4 regions of the Lysinibacillus sp. NPDC094177 genome follow, and region 3 is predicted to be linked to each of the others. Evidence: riboswitches for the same ligand, from Rfam matches in the RefSeq annotation. Region 3 holds a riboswitch; each other region holds the start of a gene.
The links. Region 3 has a riboswitch for lysine ahead of ACQKNC_RS03480 (aspartate kinase). Riboswitches for the same ligand answer to the same signal wherever they lie in the genome.

Region 1: another riboswitch for lysine. It lies ahead of ACQKNC_RS19715 (amino acid permease); the one in region 3 lies ahead of ACQKNC_RS03480 (aspartate kinase).
Region 2: another riboswitch for lysine. It lies ahead of ACQKNC_RS08005 (transporter substrate-binding domain-containing protein); the one in region 3 lies ahead of ACQKNC_RS03480 (aspartate kinase).
Region 4: another riboswitch for lysine. It lies ahead of ACQKNC_RS20290 (cysteine hydrolase family protein); the one in region 3 lies ahead of ACQKNC_RS03480 (aspartate kinase).

What each region holds. Positions count from the first base shown of each region.
Region 1 covers NZ_JBNNTW010000016.1:77,871-83,049, forward strand. Annotated here, with positions in the region: gene ACQKNC_RS19715 (amino acid permease) at 689-2,152, opposite strand; lysine riboswitch at 2,239-2,415, opposite strand; gene ACQKNC_RS19720 (CynX/NimT family MFS transporter) at 2,591-3,799, shown strand; gene ACQKNC_RS19725 (nitric oxide synthase oxygenase) at 3,838-4,884, opposite strand.
Region 2 covers NZ_JBNNTW010000003.1:383,512-388,690, forward strand. Annotated here, with positions in the region: gene ACQKNC_RS07995 (2-oxoglutarate dehydrogenase E1 component) at 1-661, shown strand, start outside; gene odhB (2-oxoglutarate dehydrogenase complex dihydrolipoyllysine-residue succinyltransferase) at 754-1,986, shown strand; lysine riboswitch at 2,561-2,747, shown strand; gene ACQKNC_RS08005 (transporter substrate-binding domain-containing protein) at 2,864-3,724, shown strand; gene ACQKNC_RS08010 (amino acid ABC transporter permease) at 3,889-4,614, shown strand; gene ACQKNC_RS08015 (amino acid ABC transporter ATP-binding protein) at 4,627-5,179, shown strand, end outside.
Region 3 covers NZ_JBNNTW010000001.1:712,643-717,821, forward strand. Annotated here, with positions in the region: gene ACQKNC_RS03470 (YslB family protein) at 1-374, shown strand, start outside; gene ACQKNC_RS03475 (methyl-accepting chemotaxis protein) at 504-1,763, opposite strand; gene ACQKNC_RS03480 (aspartate kinase) at 1,889-3,115, opposite strand; lysine riboswitch at 3,458-3,636, opposite strand; gene uvrC (excinuclease ABC subunit UvrC) at 3,776-5,179, opposite strand, start outside.
Region 4 covers NZ_JBNNTW010000018.1:17,112-22,290, reverse strand. Annotated here, with positions in the region: gene ACQKNC_RS20295 (APC family permease) at 349-1,692, opposite strand; gene ACQKNC_RS20290 (cysteine hydrolase family protein) at 1,706-2,422, opposite strand; lysine riboswitch at 2,576-2,760, opposite strand; gene ACQKNC_RS20285 (hypothetical protein) at 3,457-3,753, opposite strand; gene ACQKNC_RS20280 (transglycosylase domain-containing protein) at 4,147-5,179, opposite strand, start outside.

The sequences.
Region 1 (5,179 bases), on a different contig from region 3:
GAGCAAAGCTTCCTGGGGCGTCTAGCCTCCACTCCAATCAACTTATATACATGGTATACGTTCCAACAAATGTCCTACCCAAAATTTGATGATGTGTTATTTATCTATCAGTTTACCATATTAAGGTTGTGCTCCAAAAGTGGGGGACGATTCGAGAAACTAAAGTCCCCTTTTTATTCTCTCCAGTAATTTTATCTGAAGACCCTAAAATACAGAATTTGCAACACCTTGTATCGATTGATATATTTTGATAATAATCAAAATTAAATTAGCAAGGGCTGAAGAAATGACTTTTAGAAGGAATTACGGTTTTTTTCTATTATATTTTGTATTATCGGGTCGTTATTGTTTTATGCCAGTTTATTAAGATAAGAACGGTATTTTGGGGATTTACTTTTATGTAGGTGCTCTACTCTGGATAATGAGTATTTTTTTGGGGATATCCGGAATAAAATCAAAACAACCAGGTATTTCTAAATTTTTAGGATTACTCATCATTTTTCTTATTCTTATACTCTACGGATCGCTGATTGCTATTATGGGGATACAGGTTTTGGAGCTTAAAGATTGGAACGTTCACCTATAGTGTTTTGATGATACGTCTGGGTTACAAATTCATCAATATTTTTTAACTAAAAAAAACTGTCCTGCGAGCATTTTCTATGGCTCACAGGACAGTTTAATTTTTTTATTGTTCTACTTTTAAATCACATTGCTCTAATGGAAGCATTTTTGTTTTATGCTTGATTTTATAGCCAAGCCATAACAGTAAGAACAGTGGAATACCGATATATGAGACAAGAACTCCGTACCAATCTACTTTATCACCCATAAAGGCATTGTAGTTTTGTCCAATAACAACAATCATACAAACCGTAAAGGCGAATAGCGGACCGAATGGAAATAGCTTTGCTCTATACGGTAACAATTTCGGATCTAAGCCCTGTGCCTCGAACGCTCGACGGAAACGGTAATGACTAAATGCAATTCCTAGCCAGGCAATGAAGCCAGACATCCCAGAGGCATTTAGAAGCCACATATAGACCACACCATCACCAAAGAATGAAGCTAAAAATGCTAGGCAGCCTACAGCTAAAGTTGCCAATAATGCGTAAATCGGAATACCTCGACGGCTTAGTTTAGTGAAAAATTTCGGTGCATGTCCATCTACCGCTAATTGCCAAAGCATACGTGACGATGCGTAAAGCCCTGAATTCCCTGCTGACAGCATTGCCGTTAGAATGATAGCATTCATCAATGATGCAGCGAAGGCGATTCCTAAACGATCGAACACCAGTGTAAATGGCGAAACAGCGATATCTTCAGATAGCAAACGTGAGTCTGTAAATGGAATCAGCATCCCAATTGCACCAATCGCTAAAATATAGAATAAAAGAATTCGCCAGAAAACAGACTTAACAGCTTTCGGAATATTTTTACCAGGGTCATCCGTTTCACCTGCTGTTATTCCAAGTAGCTCCGTCCCTTGGAACGAGAATCCTGCAGCTAAGAAAATACCAAATGTAGCAAGGAAACCTCCGTGGAATGGTCCATCACTGATGAAGAAATTCGTAAAGCCTACAGGAGCTTGTCCTCCTAAAATACCGAAAATCATTAAGAAACTGATGATAATAAAAACGATTACAGTTACAACCTTTATCATTGCAAACCAATATTCACTTTCACCATAGCTTTTTACCGATAATAGATTAAACGTTAAAACTACAGCGATAAATATAACAGTCCAAAGTGCAGATGAGCTATCTGGGAACCAATATTTCATAATTAATGAAACAGCAGAAATTTCCGCCGCAATAGTAATTGCCCAGTTGTACCAGTAGTTCCAACCAAGTGCAAAGCCAAGAGCTGGGTCTACAAATTTTGTAGCATACGTACTAAATGAACCCGATGATGGCATATAGGCTGCCATTTCGCCTAAACTCGTCATTAAAAAATACACCATGACACCGATTAATGCATAGGCGAGTAGCGCACCGCCAGGGCCTGCTTGTGCAATGGCACCACCACTAGCTAAGAACAATCCTGTACCGATTGTACCGCCTAATGAAATCATTGTAATATGACGGCTTTTTAATTCTTTTTTCAGCTTCGGCGCTTTATGGCCGAGCTGATTGACTTTTATCTCACTCACGATATAGCTTCCTTCCTTTTTTAAGAGGCAAAAAAATGCCATCACATGAACGTTGCTGTGATGGCTAAGTAAATCCTCTGTTCTTTCAAAATGATAGCGCAACACGTTGTCCAAACGTGACAGTTCTGTTCCTTTCGGAGACAGCCCCAGCATGAGGTTTTCAAGTCCCCTCACACTTCGGCAGTATTTCCTTTCAACTAATATCTCTAATGCTTGTCATTTCCATTAGTATACTCTTAAATACCGCGACCTCTACCTCAATACAAACATGAGGCATATAAATATTAAATTTATGATGTGTTCTAGTTTAACATACGACCTATGACATTTCAATAACGCGAGTAATATTCAGTGTTTTATGAATTTTCAACTATTTTTAACGTTGTGATAAAGTGGTATAGTGGTTCAATCATAATTGTTCTACCAGGGGGGATTTATTTGACTACTCATGAACATACCGATACTTATCCTAGCAGGAAAATTAACTGGAAAGGTACAACCTTATTACTAGTTATCGGCGTGATTTGCATTGCCTCGACACTACGTATGCCGCTAACAGTTGTTGGCCCCATTATTTCCTTTATCCGTGAAGATCTTGGCATATCCAATATACTAGCTGGCTTTCTAACAACAATCCCATTGCTAGCATTTGCAATCATTTCACCATTCGTACCAAATGTTGCACGTAAATTTGGGCTAGAATTAACATTATTTTTATCAACGATTCTTTTAGCATTAGGAATTGTACTACGCTCCCTTGGCACAACTAGTTTGCTCGTATTTGGTACTGCGCTAATTGGTATAGCCATTTCATTTGGTAACGTACTAATTCCCGGATTAATTAAATTGAAGTTTCCCTATCACGTAGGTTTACTTATGGCATTTTTCACAATGTCGATGAATTTGACAGCTGGACTTGGTGCCGGTATTAGTTATCCTGTTGCCAATTCGTCATTTGGCTGGCAAGGTGCGCTAACAATCGCGCTTGTTCTTGTAGTGTTAACCATTTTAATTTGGATTCCACAGTTGAAATTTAATAAGCCTGAGCCTAATGTTAAAACTACGAAAGTACGTACACCATTATGGAAATCACCTATTACTTGGGCAGTGACAGGGGCTATGGGATTACAGTCATTATTATTTTATACAACTGCCGCTTGGATTCCTGAAATATATATGGCACAAGGATTAGCTGCAGATCGTGCAGGCTGGATGTTTTCCATCATGCAATTTTCACAAGTCCCAATGGCTTTAGCTGTGCCTATTATCGCTAGTAAAATGACATCTCAACGACCTCTCGTATTAATGTTTACGGCATTTTACTTAATTGGGTTTACCGGAGTAGTTATGGAATGGACAAGCCTCGCTATACTGTGGATGGTGCTACTAGGCTTAGCCGGAGGAGCTTCATTCTCATTAGCAATGATGTTCTTTACATTACGTACCCGTACAGCTTTTGAGGCAGCTGATTTATCAGGGTTTGCACAATCACTAGGATATTTATTTGCCGCAATTGGTCCAATTTTATTTGGTTATTTACATGATTTATTCGGCGGCTGGCATATCACTGGTTGGTTATTCATTGTCGTAGTATTGATACTCTTCTTATGTTCATTTAGGGCTTCTAAAAATGAATATGTGGATTAAAAAAGGCAGCTCATGTTACAGTGAGCTGCCTTTCTCTATTAATAAGATGGTTTTTGATAAAAATAGTTGGGTGTATTGTAAACATTAACATAAGGCTTATGGTAAATATGAGTTGTAGCGGGTGAAAGAGGCGGAATCAACCACGTCCAATTGCCCGTAACCTCCCGATCTGCTGCTGCTTCTGTTTCCTCAAACAATTTAAATTGCTGTGCAGCTGTATGATGATCTACAATGCTGACACCGTCTTCTTTAAAGGAATGTAGAACTGCAATATTCAGCTCAATTAATGCCCGGTCACGCCATAGAGAAGCCTGTTTAGTTGTATCAAGGTTGAATATCTCTGCTATAGCGGGCAGCATATTATAACGCTCATGATCTGCTAAATTACGTGCTCCGATTTCTGTACCCATATACCAACCATTGAATGGGGCTGCCTCAAAATCGATACCTGCCATTTGGAAGCGCATGCTAGAAATTATCGGCACTGCATACCATTTCAATCCTAGCTTCTCGACTTGAGAAGATTCTGGATGACGAATCGGTACCTCGAGTACATATCCGTCAGGGATTGTAAACACTTGTGGCTCCCTTCCATCCACCTGTACAACAAGCGGAAGCACATCAAATGCGGTTCTTTCACCTTGCCAGCCAAGTGACTCACATACTTTTGTAAATTCAACAGAATGCGGATCACCAATGACTCCAGACTCCGTGTCATAGCCAGCATAACGGATTAGCTGATGATTCCAGATACGAACTCGACCTGGTGCAAAAACCGTTATCGTTGGACGAATTTTCCCACCATTTGTTGCATATTGAATATGTTCAAGCAAAGCGTTGAAAATATCCTCTTCATTCAAAATATCGCGGGCATCTACAACATGTAGTGATTGCCAAAACAAGCGGCCAATGCACTTATTACTATTGCGCCAAGCCACTCGTGCACCAAAAATTAATTCTTCCGTTGTCGGTATATATTCTCCTGCTGTTTTAATTTGCTGTAATTTATTTTCTAGCCATGTTTTCGACTCATTTTGTTCTACTTGATAAAGTTCTAAAAACTGCTGTACTTCATGTAAATTCATATCGAATTCCTCCATCTACCCTCATATTAGAGGAATAGAACTATAATCACCACGAAAAAATCTGCTAGAAAACATACATATTTTATATATGAAATACTTTGTTCAATATTTCATATCATTTCTTATATTTTTTCAAACTAAAATTATTTATGGATTAGGAATAAGGTCTTAGCCCCTTATTGAATTGCCATTATAAAAAATGTTATCCATTAGTTCTATATTTTATTGGGAATTTCACTTAGAAAGAGGAGATCCAAAAGGAGCCGCCAGTATTATTTATAGTAAAGTTTGACCC
Region 2 (5,179 bases), on a different contig from region 3:
TGAAGGTCAAGGTCCAGAACACTCTTCTAGCCGTATGGAACGTTACTTACAAATGTCGGCTGAAAATAACTGGTTCGTAGCAAACTGCTCAAACGCAGGTAACTACTACCACCTATTACGTCGTCAAGCGGCATTATTAGGAACTGAAGGCGTTCGTCCACTTGTGGTTGTATCACCTAAGTACTTACTTCGTCACCCATTAGCTGCAGCGAATGCTGATCAATTAGCAAATGGTTCATTCCAAGAAGTAATTGAACAACCTGGCCTAGGATCAAAACCAGAAGCTGTAGAGCGCATTGTTTTAGGTTCAGGTAAAGTGATGATCGACATTGCAGACCGTATTAAAGACGGTGAAGGTTTCGATCACCTACACATTACTCGTGTAGAACAACTTTACCCATTCCCAAAAGAGCAAGTTGCTGGTATTATTGCTAAGTATCCTAATGCAAAAGAAATCGTTTGGGTACAAGAAGAACCTAAAAACCAAGGTTCTTGGAATTATGCATTAGAAACATTACACGACCTTTCAGAAGGTAAAAAGCTACGTTATGTAGGTCGACCTGCAATGAGTTCGACTTCTGAAGGTGATGCAGATTCTCATAAAGCAGCTCAAGCCGCACTTGTAGAGGAAGCAGTTGCTGAGCCTGTAAAGGTTAAATAATCACATATTAATTAATTGAGAGCCGGGCTACTTGCTTAGGCAGTAGCCCTTTTATGTGCACCAATGCACGTTAATTAAAGGAGGAAATGAAAGTGGCTGAAATTAAAGTCCCTGAATTAGCAGAATCGATTACAGAAGGTAGTATCGCACAGTGGGTAAAAAAAGTGGGCGATCGCGTTGAAAAAGGTGAATTCATCGTTGAACTTGAAACAGACAAAGTAAACGCTGAAATCATTTCTGAAGAAGCGGGAGTTTTAACGCAAATTTTAGCTGAAGAAGGCGATACAGTACTTGTAGGTCAAGTTATCGCAGTTGTAGAAGCTGGCGAAGGTGCAGCACCTGCTCCAGCAGCAGCAGCACCAGTTGAGGCAGCACCAGCACCACAAGCAGCACCTGCACCTGTTGCAGCAGCTCCAGTTGTAGAAGAAACTACTGGTGAGCGTGTAATCGCATCTCCAGCAGCTCGTAGACTTGCTCGTGAAAAAGGTATTGACCTTGCTGCTGTATCTCCAGTAGATCCACAAGGCCGTGTACGTGTACAAGACGTAGCAGCTCATGGTACAGCTCCAGTAGCAGCACCACAAGCAACTCCAGCAGCACCTAAAGCAGTTGCAGCTGTAGATGAATCACGTGTGACTGTTGAAAAAATGAGCCGTCGTCGCCAAACAATTGCCAAACGTTTACTTGAAGTAAAACAATCTACAGCAATGTTAACAACTTTCAACGAAGTAGATATGACAAACGTTATGGCTTTACGTTCTCGTAAAAAAGACCAATTCTTCGAGTCAACTGGCTCAAAACTTGGTTTCATGTCATTCTTCACAAAAGCTGTAGTTGCAGCACTTAAAAAATATCCATATGTTAACGCTCAAATCGTTGGTGATGAAATTCACTTAAACAACTTCTTTGATATCGGTGTAGCTGTATCAACAGAAGAAGGTTTAGTAGTACCAGTTGTACGTGACGCTGACCGCAAAAACTTTGCTGAAATTGAAGATTCAATCGCAGACCTAGCGAAAAAAGCACGCGACAAAAAATTAGGTTTAGCAGATCTTCAAGGTGGCTCATTCACAATTACAAATGGTGGGGTATTCGGTTCATTAATGTCTACACCTATCATGAATGGTACACAAGCTGGTATCCTTGGAATGCATACTATCAAAAAACGTCCAGTTGAAGTGAATGGTGAAGTAGAAATTCGCCCAATGATGTACTTAGCACTTTCTTATGACCACCGTATTATCGATGGTAAAGATTCTGTAGGCTTCCTTAAAACTGTTAAAGAACTACTTGAAAACCCAGAAGATTTATTATTAAATTCTTAATTCCTGAGTTTGTTAAACCCTGCGAACATTGTTTCGCGGGGTTTTTTCTTTTTATGGAGCATTTCATTAAATGCGACGGATAAGGCAATCGAAACGACGGAAAGAAAAGCCAAAGCGACGGATAAAGCAATCGAAGCGACGGATGAAGCATTCAAACCGACTGATAGGTAGTCCCAATGTATGCGAGAGCTTCACAGAAAGAAACGTATAGTGCAAAGGGTATTATCTTTACTGATCGACAATTTCTTTTGGATTACTATTAAGTAAGTTAAATATTAATTATTTGCGTAATTTCTAGAAAATTAACTCTTCACCCCATTTGTTATAAGGGTATCCACGTATATGAGTTGTTTGGAGTAAGTATAATGAAGTATGGGCAACTTTACGGACTCTATCGGCAAAGTGACAGTCAAATTTTTTTCACCTTTGCAAAAGTGTATATAAGGCTTTAAGAAGGAAAAAAACTCTAATATTGTAATTAGTCAGAAAAGTAATAAAATAATCTTGACTATAAAGTTAGTTTTATAGTAGTATCTATATATCAATTAAATAAACAAACCTCACATTTATCCTATTGTGAGGTAGAGGCGCGGTATTTATTAGTTCATTGTTGAGTACAAGCAAGCGAAGACGCAATGGAGAAGGAAATATCGCCGAAGTATAAAAGGAGCTCGTACTTTTATGCTGGGTCTGCAGTGAATAAGTGCAGGACTGTCCTAGTAAATTATTTTCCAGGTTTACTAGGTTGTGCTATCTCGGAATGATGGAATTATAGTGAGGATTTGGGCAACTGTTAAAAAAAGTAAGACCTAAGTTCAGTACTTAGGTCTTTTTTGGTACAGTTGTCTTATTTTTTTACAGAAAAGGGGAATGTTACATGAAAAGAAAATTGTTGGTATTTATGTTGACCGTAATGACAGTAATTATGTTAGCAGCTTGTGGTGCAGGAGACAAAAAAGATACGACATCGTCTAATGGAGGTGCAAGTTCTGATACGAAAGAAAAAGGTGTGTTCCGTATCGGCATGGAGGCAGGTTATGCTCCGTTTAACTGGACGCAGCAAGATGATGCAAATGGCGCAGTAAAAATTGCAGATAATGCAGAATATGCTGGTGGCTATGATGTGCAAATGGCGAAAAAAATCGCTGAAGGCTTAGGAAAAGAATTAGTTATCGTAAAATTGGAATGGGATGGTTTAGTACCTGCACTACAATCCAATAAAATTGATGCAATCATTGCAGGTATGTCACCTACTGCAGAGCGTAAAAAAACAATTGATTTCACTGAAAACTACTATACGTCTGATTTTGTGATGGTCATTAAAAAAGGCAGTAAATATGAAAAAGCAAAATCTATCCAAGATTTCTCTGGTGCTAAAATCACATCACAATTAAATACATCTAACTATGAAGTTATCGATCAAATTAAAGATGTAAAAAAACAAACTGCAATGGATAACTTCCCAGCAATGCGTGTAGCGTTAGAAGCTGGAAAAATTGACGGCTATGTTGCAGAACGTCCAGAAGGTATTTCCGCTGCTGCAGCAAACGATAAGTTTACTTATGTAAAGTTTGAACAAGGCTTTGATACTGATATTTCAAATACATCGATTGCAGTTGGTTTACGTAAAGGTGATGCAGAGCTTGAAAAAATTAATGAAATTTTAAAAGGTATTTCTGAAGATGATCGCCAAAAAGTTATGGAAGAAGCAATTCATCAACAACCAGCAGCACAATAACTTGAATGCACGGGCTAACAGCTAGCCCGTGCAATAAATAACAATCTCTCTAAATATTAATAATGTCTTAGCTAAAAGTTTCATAAGATAAAAGAAACAGAAAACGGTAGAGGGCTAAGACGACTGTAGCAAACAAGCAACACGACGTTGTTAGGAGGAACATCATGAGTCTGGATTGGATTATTTCTATTGTTGAGAACAACTGGCAAATGTTTTTACGAGGTGCGTATTTTACATTACTTATTTCAATTAGTAGTACAATTATTGGTGCACTTATCGGATTTTTTATTGGAATTATGCATACCATCAAGGTTCGTAAAAAGGGTGTAAAATTCTATAGCTTAAAGCTCATTAATTTTTTACTAACATGCTACGTTGAATTCTTCCGTGGTACACCAATGATTGTACAAGCGATGGTTGTATTTTACGGATTAGATATGGCATTTGGCATTGATATGCACTTTATTACGGCTGGTATTTTAGTTGTTTCACTAAACACAGGTGCTTATATGGCTGAAATCGTGCGTGGTGGTATTGTTTCCATTGATAATGGGCAGTATGAGGCTGCATCGGCAATTGGTATGAATCATTTTCAAATTATGCTTAACATTGTATTACCGCAAGTTGCACGAAATATATTGCCTGCAACAGGTAACCAATTAATTATGAATATTAAAGATACAGCAGTATTAAACGTTATCGGGGTTACGGAATTATACTTCCAAACAAAGTCAATTGCAGGTAATAACTTCCGCTATTTCGAATCCTTCTTTATAGCTTGTGTCCTTTATTTCATCATGACTTTCACAGCATCGAGAATTTTACTGTATATAGAGAAACGACTAGATGGACCAGATGCATATCAAAAAGAACAGAAAGAAGCAGTATAGGGGGGCGAACAAATGACAGTTATTAAAATAGAGCATTTAAGTAAATCATTTGGGCGTAACCAAGTGTTAAAGGATGTAAATTTCCAAGTAGAAAAGGGCGAGGTTGTCTGCTTAATCGGTTCTTCCGGATCTGGTAAATCAACACTACTACGCTGCATTAATTTACTTGAAACACCAAGTGGCGGTCAAATTATTTACAAAGGCGAAAACATTTTAGACGAAAAGCATAATATCCAAGAATATCGTACACATTTAGGCATGGTATTCCAGCAATTTAACTTATTCAACAATCATAATGTACTTAAAAATTGTACAGTTGGTCAAATGAAAGTACTAAAACGTTCGAAGGCAGAAGCAGACGAAGTTGCTTTAAAATATTTGCAAATTGTAGGCATGGATCAATACGTCAATGCGAAACCACGGCAGCTGTCTGGCGGTCAAAAACAGCGTGTAGCGATTGCGCGAGCATTGTCAATGAGCCCAGATGTAATGCTATTTGATGAACCGACGTCAGCACTTGACCCAGAAATGGTTGGTGAAGTGTTGAAGGTAATGCGTCAGCTAG
Region 3 (5,179 bases):
TTTTATCTTCTATTCTTGGCAAACATGAAGGGGATGTCCTTTACTGGGCAGGAAAAGATCTAGCTCGGAAGTTCCCATGTAAAAGTCAAGAAGAACTTATCGCATTTTTCGCAGATGCCTGTTGGGGTAATTTAGAGCTTGTCAAAGAATCAAAGGATGGGCGCATATTCCAGTTGACAAATGATCCAGAACTGTTACAAATCGGTCTTCGTAGCTTTAGACTTGAAGCAGGATTTATAGCTGAACAAATCCAGCAAGCAAAAGGTTATTTAACAGAATGCTATGATGAAAAAAGTGAAAAGCATAATAACGTTATGTTTACAGTAAAATGGGACGTCAAAGAACGAATCATGAACACCGTTCCTACAGAATAAAACGTAAAGGATTGTCATTCCAAATTGATGGATGACAATCCTTTTTATTATAAAAGTTTATTTTCGTTGCGACTAAACGCCCCCAGTAAGGTGCTCAGTCGCAACGAAAATCGAATCCCTTTATATTTATTATAGTTGTGCATGTCTTTCTTTTAAAAGCACATCTATTAACGAAATAAACGCTTCTAAAATATTAAGCGAGTGTTGAATCATTTCCTCTAGGTTAATAATTGACAGTTCATTAACTAATTTTTGTGCAGCCATATGTACCAATTCATGAGGTTGTTCTATTTGACGATATTCTGGTAAATTCTTATATTGCTCAAAATGTCCATAATACCATTCTCCAAACGTACATTGATGATGCGTTTTTATTGTCTCTTTATGGCCCGCCTTTTGGATAGCAGTCCGTAAAAAGTTAGCATGATCCATTAATCTTGCTGCCAATTGGCTAACTACCGTTTGCTCTGAAGGCTTTCGAATTGTCGGTGCAATAGCTTTTAACATTTCAGAAACTTGATTTTGTATTATATCCGAGAAGTTACTAGTATGTGATAATTCCGTCATTGTTTCCGCTAAACGGCCAACAGCTATTACATTTTCTTCTGATGCGACTGTTATTTGATGAATTCCAAGTGCTGCTTCTTCAATATTTTTACTTGTTACAGTCAGATTAGCAATATTGTCCTTCATGATACTTAAAAAATCAGTTAAATAATGTTCTACTTGTTTGATATTTGTTATTGTGTTTTGTAATTTCTTATCAATAACTGATCGAATTTTCGTCATTTCTTGCAATGAACCTTTCGAGCTATTGGCTAGCTTCCCTACCTCCATCGCGACAACATTAAAGCCCTTCCCATGCTCACCAGCACGTGCGGCTTCAATGGAGGCATTTAAGGCTAGCAGTTGTGTTTGATCGGCAAGACCGGTTACACTTTTACTAATATCATCCATTTTAATTACTTCATCATTCAACTGCTCTGTTGATCGAGCTCCTTTGATCAACAATTCCTGAACTATCTCGCCTTTTGTAATGGATGATTCCATTTCCTCAACAAGTAGTAATGAATGCTGTTTTATTTCTTGAATGTTTGCATTAACATTTTGCTCAACCGCAAGCATCTCTTCTGTATTTGACGACATTTCTTCACTCATCGCAGAAATATCCCCTACACTCGTTGAGACATTTTTAACCTTTAAAGCCGTTTGAAAATTAATTAACTCCATGTGTGCTAATACAAAGTCTAAAATCGCATTTTTCACATCAATGCTTTCCTGCTCAAGTTCCAATTCCAGAATTCGCTTTTTTAAAATTTGTATTTCTAAATCGTTGTGTTTCTCAACGCTTACATCCATTGGCTTTTGAAATAATCTGAATAAGACCATACAAACTCCACCTTTCCCTTGGTAAAACATGTCACATTTTATTATATAATAATAAAATTGGATAAAGTATTAAATTGATGTAAACAAAAAAAGATGTGCCAATTACTGACACATCTTATTCAATTTTATATGTAAAGTGTTTGTTCTAAATTAAACTCATCATGTAATGCATTTGCTGCACGAATCATTTCGTCCTGAGGAACAACGACAGACACTTTTATTTCAGAAGTACTTACCATTTTCACAGGGATACCTTCACGACGTAGACGATCAAACATACGAGCAGCCACCCCTGGATTAGATGCCATACCTGAGCCAATTATAGAGACTTTTGCTAAGCCAATTTCAAAATCAGCAAAACTAAACCCTAGTGATAATTTGCTATCTTCTAAAACACGTAATGCTTCGGCGAACTCCTCTTTCAAAATGGTAAATGATACAGTCGGTTTTAAACCATCAATTATTGCTTGTACGATTATATCGACGTTTATGCGATTTTCTGCAAGTATTGTGAACATATCTGCTAACGAAGCATTAGAATAAGCATCATAGCCAACCGTTAAGCGAATAACGTCTGACTCATAGGCAACACCACGTACAATTAAATTTTTCTCCATTTCAACTTCCTCCTTTAATAAAGTACCTACTATATCTATTTCGCTCGACCGAATTATTACCGGGATTTGAAACTTTTTTGCTAACTCAACAGCTCTCGGGTGTAAAATTTGTGATCCTAAGTTTGATAACTCTAGCATCTCATCATAGGAAATTTCTTTTAGTTTTTGTGCCCCAGCAACGTAACTTGGGTCTGCTGTATAGACTCCATCCACATTCGTGTAAATATCTACGCGCTCCGCCTCCAATGCTGCAGCAATAGCTACAGTCGCCGTTTCCGCCCCACCTTTACCAAGCGTCGTAATATTCCGTAAATTATCGATACCTTGTGCCCCAGCAACGATTACAATTTTCCCCTGAGTAAAATGCTCTTCAATTCGACTTACATCAATCTCATCAATACGTGCATTGCCATATATAGCATCAGTTTGAATACCTGCCTGCCAGCCTGTTAATGACACTGCATCATATCCTTCTTCCTGCAAAGCAATTGCCACTAAAGCACTTGATAGTTGTGAGCTTGTTGAAAATAGTGCGTCTAGTTCACGCTTAGACGCTTTGTCTGATAGATTACGAGCCATCTTTGCTAATTCTTTAGCCATCCCCCTCATAGCTGTAGTGACAACGACAACATCAAAACCTCTTTGCTTTTCTGCAATCGCCTTTTTAGCAACATTTTGAATGTGCTCTGTTGATACTAATGTGGCACCACCAAATTTCATCACAATTCTCGCCATCTTCATCATTCTCCTTCGTACTTTTTGTTGATTATAAAGTAGCTATACTTTTGCAGTTCTTCACCAAAATAACGATTTTCAGGGACATGCATGAGACAAAAGCAAAGCAACGTGAGCACTCACCGTTCTCCGCTCTAAATTTTTTAATCAAGAACAGATTTTAGTATGAATCCACTTTTGCATTAATAGCTTTTACTCTCGGGGGTTATACGGAAAATCTTTTGGCATCATTTCATAATAGTAAGAACTGCTTTGAGAAATGTTGTCTCTAGAAAACTAAAAAAGCAACTCTCACATAACGTGAAAGCTGCTTATAACATGTACAATAAAAGTAACTTGTGCATGTGTGATAGCTCTCCGAAACGTTTAGAATCGACAGTCCTACATCTCTTAAATGTAAAACCAGCTAAGCATCGGAAACAACGATGCTCTACTTCGGCAAGCTCCCCTTTCATACATTTTCACTGGACTTGTCCGTCCTCAAATGCACTACTCTTGAACCTTGCACCTCTATCATCACTAAATAGTGAGTGTATTTAATCGAACCTTAGTGGGGAAAATTTCCATTTTTGTATAAATAGAAACTACTAAAAAAACTAAGGCATCGTATATAACATTGCTATATTGTAGATCAATGTTATATACAACCTTAGCATATGTCTAATCCTTTGACAATGTCTCCTGTTGAAAATAAGCGTGGATATTACTAGCTAGATTAGTAGGCATTCCTGCTTCCTGTAATGCCTGCTCACTAGCCTCACGAATTTTTTTGACTGAGCCAAAATGCTTAAGTAATTGCTGTTTTCGCTTTGGACCAACGCCCTCTATATTATCGAGGACTGATTGGATAGCATGCTTTTCGTGCTGTTGTCGTAAGAAGGTAATAGCAAAGCGGTGTACTTCGTCCTGAATTCGTTGCAGTAAATAGAAGCCATCGCTTGTACGCTTCAATGCAATTACTTCAGGTGGATCACCAAATAGAAGCTGTGACGTATTGTGTTTGTCATCTTTTGCTAATCCAGCTATTGGAATGACAAGGCCGAGCTCATCTTCTAATACTTCTCGCGCGACTTCCATTTGCCCCTTCCCACCATCAATTAGTACTAAATCTGGCAAAGGCAGACCTTCCTTTAAAACTCGCGTATATCGACGACGGATTACTTCCTGCATTGCACCGTAATCATCGTGCTTGGCAGCAGTGCGTGTTTTGTACTTTCGATACTCCTTCTTTGCAGGTTTTCCATCGATAAATACTACCATTGCAGATACAGCATCTGTCCCATGCATATGACTATTATCGAAGGCTTCAATCCGTAACGGCGTAGAAATACCCATAGCTTCACCCAGAGCCTCACATGCTCCTATTGTTCGTTCTTCCTGACGTTCAATAAGCTGGAATTTCGCTGCTACAGCAATTTCAGCATTTTTAGTCGCTAAATCAACAAGTTCTTTTTTTTGCCCACGTTTTGGTGTCAGTACCTTAACTTCTAATAATTCCGTTAAAATATCTGCATCAATAGATTGTGGGATAAAAATCTCCTTAGGCTTAATGTGCTCTAACTTTTCATAAAATCGTCCAACAAACGTTAAAAATTCCTCTTCTGCTTCTTGGTAAATTGGGAAAATCGACACATCTCGCTCAATGAGCTTTCCTTGACGAACAAAGAAAACTTGAACACACATCCAGCCTTTTTCGACTGCATAGCCAAATACATCGCGGTTCGTTGTATCACTTGATACGATTTTTTGCTTTTGCATAACTGTATCAATATGAGCAATTTGATCGCGAAATTCCTTTGCACGCTCAAACTCTAAATTTTCTGCAGCCGCTAGCATTTTTACCTCTAGCTCCTTTTTGACTTCCTCAACCCCACCATTTAAAAATTTTGTCATATCCTCAATCATATCGTGGTAAATTTCAGCATCAATTTCTTTCACACAAGGAGCTAGACATTGTCCCATGTGATAATACAAACAAACCTTGGAAGGGAGTTGTACACATTTACGAAGAGGATATAAACGATCTAGCAGCTTTTTCGTCTCACTTGCTGCATATGCATTTGG
Region 4 (5,179 bases), on a different contig from region 3:
ATTTTTCCGTATATTTAAAGGAATGGACAAGAAAATACTGTTTGATGATTTTACAAAGAGGGCATCTCTTATTCTGCCCAGATTATAGGAAAAGCAAATGGCTACATGTTCTTTCACATTCATCTAATAAGAAGAATTAAATCAACAGAATACTAGAAAAAGTCATATAGAGTTTTGTATTTAATTGATGTTTGTTCTGACAGTAAGTTTTATCATTTTTTATTAAAAAATACACCTATCCCCAGATATTCCTGTATAAAAATAAATCAGCTACCTAATATCGATAAAAATTACCAATACTAGATAACTGACTTATCTCAGAAATTCACTCTAAGCTCTTTCGGTATTTTATAAATCCGTAAAAGTTGGTGGTTTCTTTTTGAAGCCTTTCGTCGTAATGAAAGCATAGATAAAACCGATTGCAAGCCAGATAAAGCCTATCTTCAATGTCATCGGTGATAAATTAATAAATAAGTAGAAACATATACCAAATCCTAGCCCTGGAATTAATAAATATCGAATTATTTTCTTTTCTTTTTTACGGAAGAAGTAATACACGATCACTGACAAGTTGACAAACATAAATCCAGTCAGGCCTCCAAAGTTCATTAATTCTGCTACGAAATTTACTGATAAAAAAAGTGCTCCTAAAACACTAATCACACACATCAATAAAATATTGTATACCGGTGTTTGATATTTTGGATGTAAATGTGTGAAAAACTTTTTCGAAAGTACCTCATCACGACCCATACTAAACATTAAACGAGATGCACTTGCTTGTCCTGTTAAACCAGCTGTCACAGTCGATACAATAATCGCAACCGTATAAAGAGTTGCAAGAACTGCACCACCTGCTTTTTCAGCTATATCAAATAAAGCCGTATCAGCTGAGCTAAAGTTTGTAACATCAGGCCATACGAGCTGAGCTACATACGCTTGCCCAATAAAAATAAGTCCTCCGATTAAACAAGCTAAAATAGCTGCCTTCCAAATATCATCTTTTGGATTAACTGCCTCTTCTGAAAGAGTAGTAATCGAATCGAACCCTAAAAACGAGAAGCAGGCCATTGCTGCACCAGAAATAATTGCAGACATAACGAATTTTTCATCGTTGAAGAACGGCACAACAGTAAAGAGCGACGTACCACTTTCCCCACCGACAATTGTCTTCACACAAAAAATAACAAAAATAACGACTACAATTCCCATAAACATAACGAGGATTTGATTTGTTTTTGCTGCGATGCCAATACCTAGAATATTTACAGTAGTTATAATACCTGCAATTAATAACACCCATACCCAATACGGAACAGATGGTATTAATGCATTCGCATATGAAGCACCTACCATAAATACAATGAGTGGCACTAGGACATAATCCATAAACATTGCCCAACCTGCAAAAAAACCTAAATGCGGATTGATCGCACGCTGTGTATATGTATAAGTTGACCCTCCATTTGGAAAAACAGCAGCCATTCGACCGTAACTATATGCAGAAAACATCATTGCAACCATCGCAATCAAGTAGGCTAATGGCAACATCCCACCTGTAGTCTCTGCTGCAAAGCCATAAATATAAGCTGGCGCAATCGGTGTCATAAAAGCAATACCATAAATGACTAAATCTTTTAATGTTAAAACACGTTTTAACTGTGGTGTATGATCATTTGGTGTTTGACTCATAGTCCATTTCCTCTCACACATTCATTGGTTCGTGTTTTGATAGTTCTTCCGTTACTAAATCAATTACTTCATCTGTACTCATCACTTGGCAATAAATTTGATTCATAATCATAATTTCAGCATCATGAAGCTGTTGCGTTGCAGCTGCACATGCATCTTCAACTAAAATAACTTCAAAGCCTGCGTCAGCTAAGCTTCGAACTGTTGAAGCAACACATTGATCTGTTACAACACCTGTACAAACTACTGTTTCAATGCCCATATTACGCAGTAAAAATTCATAATTCGTTCCACTTAATACGCTATCTGTCGTTTTATTTACAACAATTTCGTCATCAAGAGGCTTTAATTCATCCACCATCTCCGCTCCTGGGTCACCGATTGGCAATAAAATATTGTTCCATCCTGGACGGCGTTGTACAGGAGAACGATCTCGTCCATCTTTATGATGGCAAGCAATGCGACCAAATGTTACTTCTAATTTATTAGTACGGAAAAAATCTAAAAGCTTTTTATTGTTCGGAATCGTTAAATTGTCGATACGATCAAAAAAGTATTCCCACTGATCAAACATGCCCTTTTCTCTTGCAACCTGCGCGTCTAATCCGTCTCGGCTAATAAACTGATGTTGCATGTCTACTATTAGTAATGCTGTTTTATCTGGGTTCACGTTTACTTTTTGACCGTCAGTCGGTAAAAATTCATAATATAATGTTGATGTATTCTCCATAATATTCCCTCCAAAATACCTCTAATTCCAAAATGTATAGACAAATAAAAAACAGACTCTTTGTGCAAAAGAATCTGTCTAACACAAAAATGACCTACTCATTTTTAGAAACTTAAAATGAATCGACCATTTAAAATTCCCACTGTTTGTCTAAACAGAGATAGCACAACTTCATAAACACGTAAGTTTACGAAGACAGTCCTGCAACTATTCGCTACAGACCCAGTATATGATGGCGAGAACTCACCACATACTTCGGCGACACTTCCTTCTACCTAACTTCTTCATCTTCTCGGACTCCATTAGGTACTGTTAACTGTCGCGCCTCTACCTCACTATCAGAAAAGTGAGGTTTATTAAATTATTTGAAATAATTATATTATTACATTTTTTATATGTCAACTTTAAAATCTACTATATTTTATAAGATTTATCGCGCACAACCACAAAAAAATGACAATCAAAACACTTTTACACAATAACTATTTACAATAAATATAACAATATATCAATAATTGTATACGCATTTAATTATTCACCTCATGATTTTTCATTACCTATAAACCATTCCCTTCTTAACGCTCACGATTCACAATATATTTCATAAATTACCCCAGCGATAATTTTTTTGAGGATAAAATTGATCAATACGCTTTTCAAGTTATAAAAGTAAAAGCAGACGGCCAATTAGAGGTGCATTATCGCACTTCTAAACCGTCTGCTTTTTATGTTTCAACAAATATTTAATTAGATATACCAAAGACACACCCTAATAAATCATACGTTGAAAAACACGCTTAAATTAGGATTAGGCAGCTAGTTCAAGCTATGCACAGCATTTACAATGTGTGGATTGTATGTGACACATTGGTGATGGTGGGTTAAATTAAAAAATGACTCTGCTCTGCTTTAGCGAAATACCAACTTACTGTATCTTCTACTTTCACTTACAAAAAGAGCATCAATTCCTTTTTGATCAGCGACTCTATTAAGTTAAAGAAATATTTTTCATTATGTATCTAAGTTTGATTACCTCAAGTCTTTCTTTTTTCTTCTTTTCTCCTTTTTGATTCTTTTACATAATTAATATAGTTCCCTGTTCCTTCTATTGCTGAAACTGCAATGATAGCCCATTCTAGTGCATTAACATCTCTTAGCGATTCCTTTCCATAGAATAATGTGATGCTAGCAATAAACCCATAGAGAAGTGCTTTAGAAAAATACTCCCAAATAGGAGAATAAATTTCTATATTAATTTTCCCGTATATTTTGTCTATTAAGATTGCCATTCCTAAAATTATAACTACGGTTATAATAATTTCCGTCTCCATAGTCCGCCTCCATAAAAAATTTTAACAAATGCTTCATTATATAATTTCTTCGAAAATATCTTTAATCCTTTATATAACGAAAAAGAACGAATTCCACTACTGGAAATCCGTTCTTTTATCATTTCTTTATTATTAAACTAACTCCAACTAATCTCTTGGTTATAGGGAACAGGTCAACCTTTTTTATTGTTTTAACAGGTATGTGGAAACATATCTACTACGATTTTTTCAAAGCCGGAATCTTAGTATCTTTAACATTCACACCTAAGATTGTAACCCCCAATACAAGAGCACCTCCTATGAAGAAAACCCAGCTCAATGATAAAATGAACGAAAGTGAAGATGAAAATTTTGCAGTTACTATCGGCAAAAAGTTAAAAGACATTCTTTCGTCTAACCATGCTTTTGTTCCTTTTCTTCTTCCTTTTTCCGACGCTTCTCTTCTTCTTTTCTATGTTTCTCTTCTTCTTTTCTATGTTTCTCTTCTTCTTTTTTAAGTTTCTTTTCCTCTTTTTTGAGCTTCTCTTTATTTCCGCCATTATTAGGATGAATTATTACATTGTTGTTTTTAGGTGGCTCTTCTGCAGAATCAATTCCTTTTATATAAAGTTCATTTTTCACTCTATAGACACTTTCTGGTTGCTGAAAATTTGCTGTATCCGTTCCGATTGCTTCCATCATTGCTTTAAACATTAACTGTGAGATTTTCGTCGTATTTCCAGTCATATAGTTACCTTGCCCGTTTTGAGCGTAACCCGTCCAGACAGCCATGGTGTATTGAGGTGTATACCCTGCAAACCAGCTATCATTTGTAGCAACGTTTGGATATCCATATTTAGCTCGAGTTTTTTCATCAAAATTGGTTGTACCTGTTTTCCCGGCAACATCCAGTCTGGGAACATTTGCAGTTGTTCCTGTCCCAGTATTTACGACTGTACGTAACATATCAGTTACCATATAGGCAGTGTAATCCTGCATAACACGTTTTGTTTTCTCCCCAAAATTAACGACTGCGCCATCCGCGAAAACAACCTTTTGGACGAAATGTGGTTTATTGTATAATCCGTTGTTTCCAAAAGCACTGTAGCCCCCTGCTATGTCTAAAGGACTAACGGTATTGCTGCCGATCGAGTATGATTCATATACTTCATTACTTTTAAATGTAATGCCAAGTTGTTCTGCAAAACTCTTAGCCTTATCCATCCCAACTTCTCTCAATGTGAGCAGTGCCGGGATATTGTATGAATATTGCAGTGCCGTCCGCATAGTCAGCATTCCATGATATTGATGATCCCAGTTGGAGATGGGCTCACCCGTTGAATAAGTTGTCTGATGGTCGTTAATCAAATGAGCAGTGGACCATTTTAAGTTTTCAATCGCCGGTCCATAATCAAATATAGGCTTAAAGATTGATCCTGGTTGACGT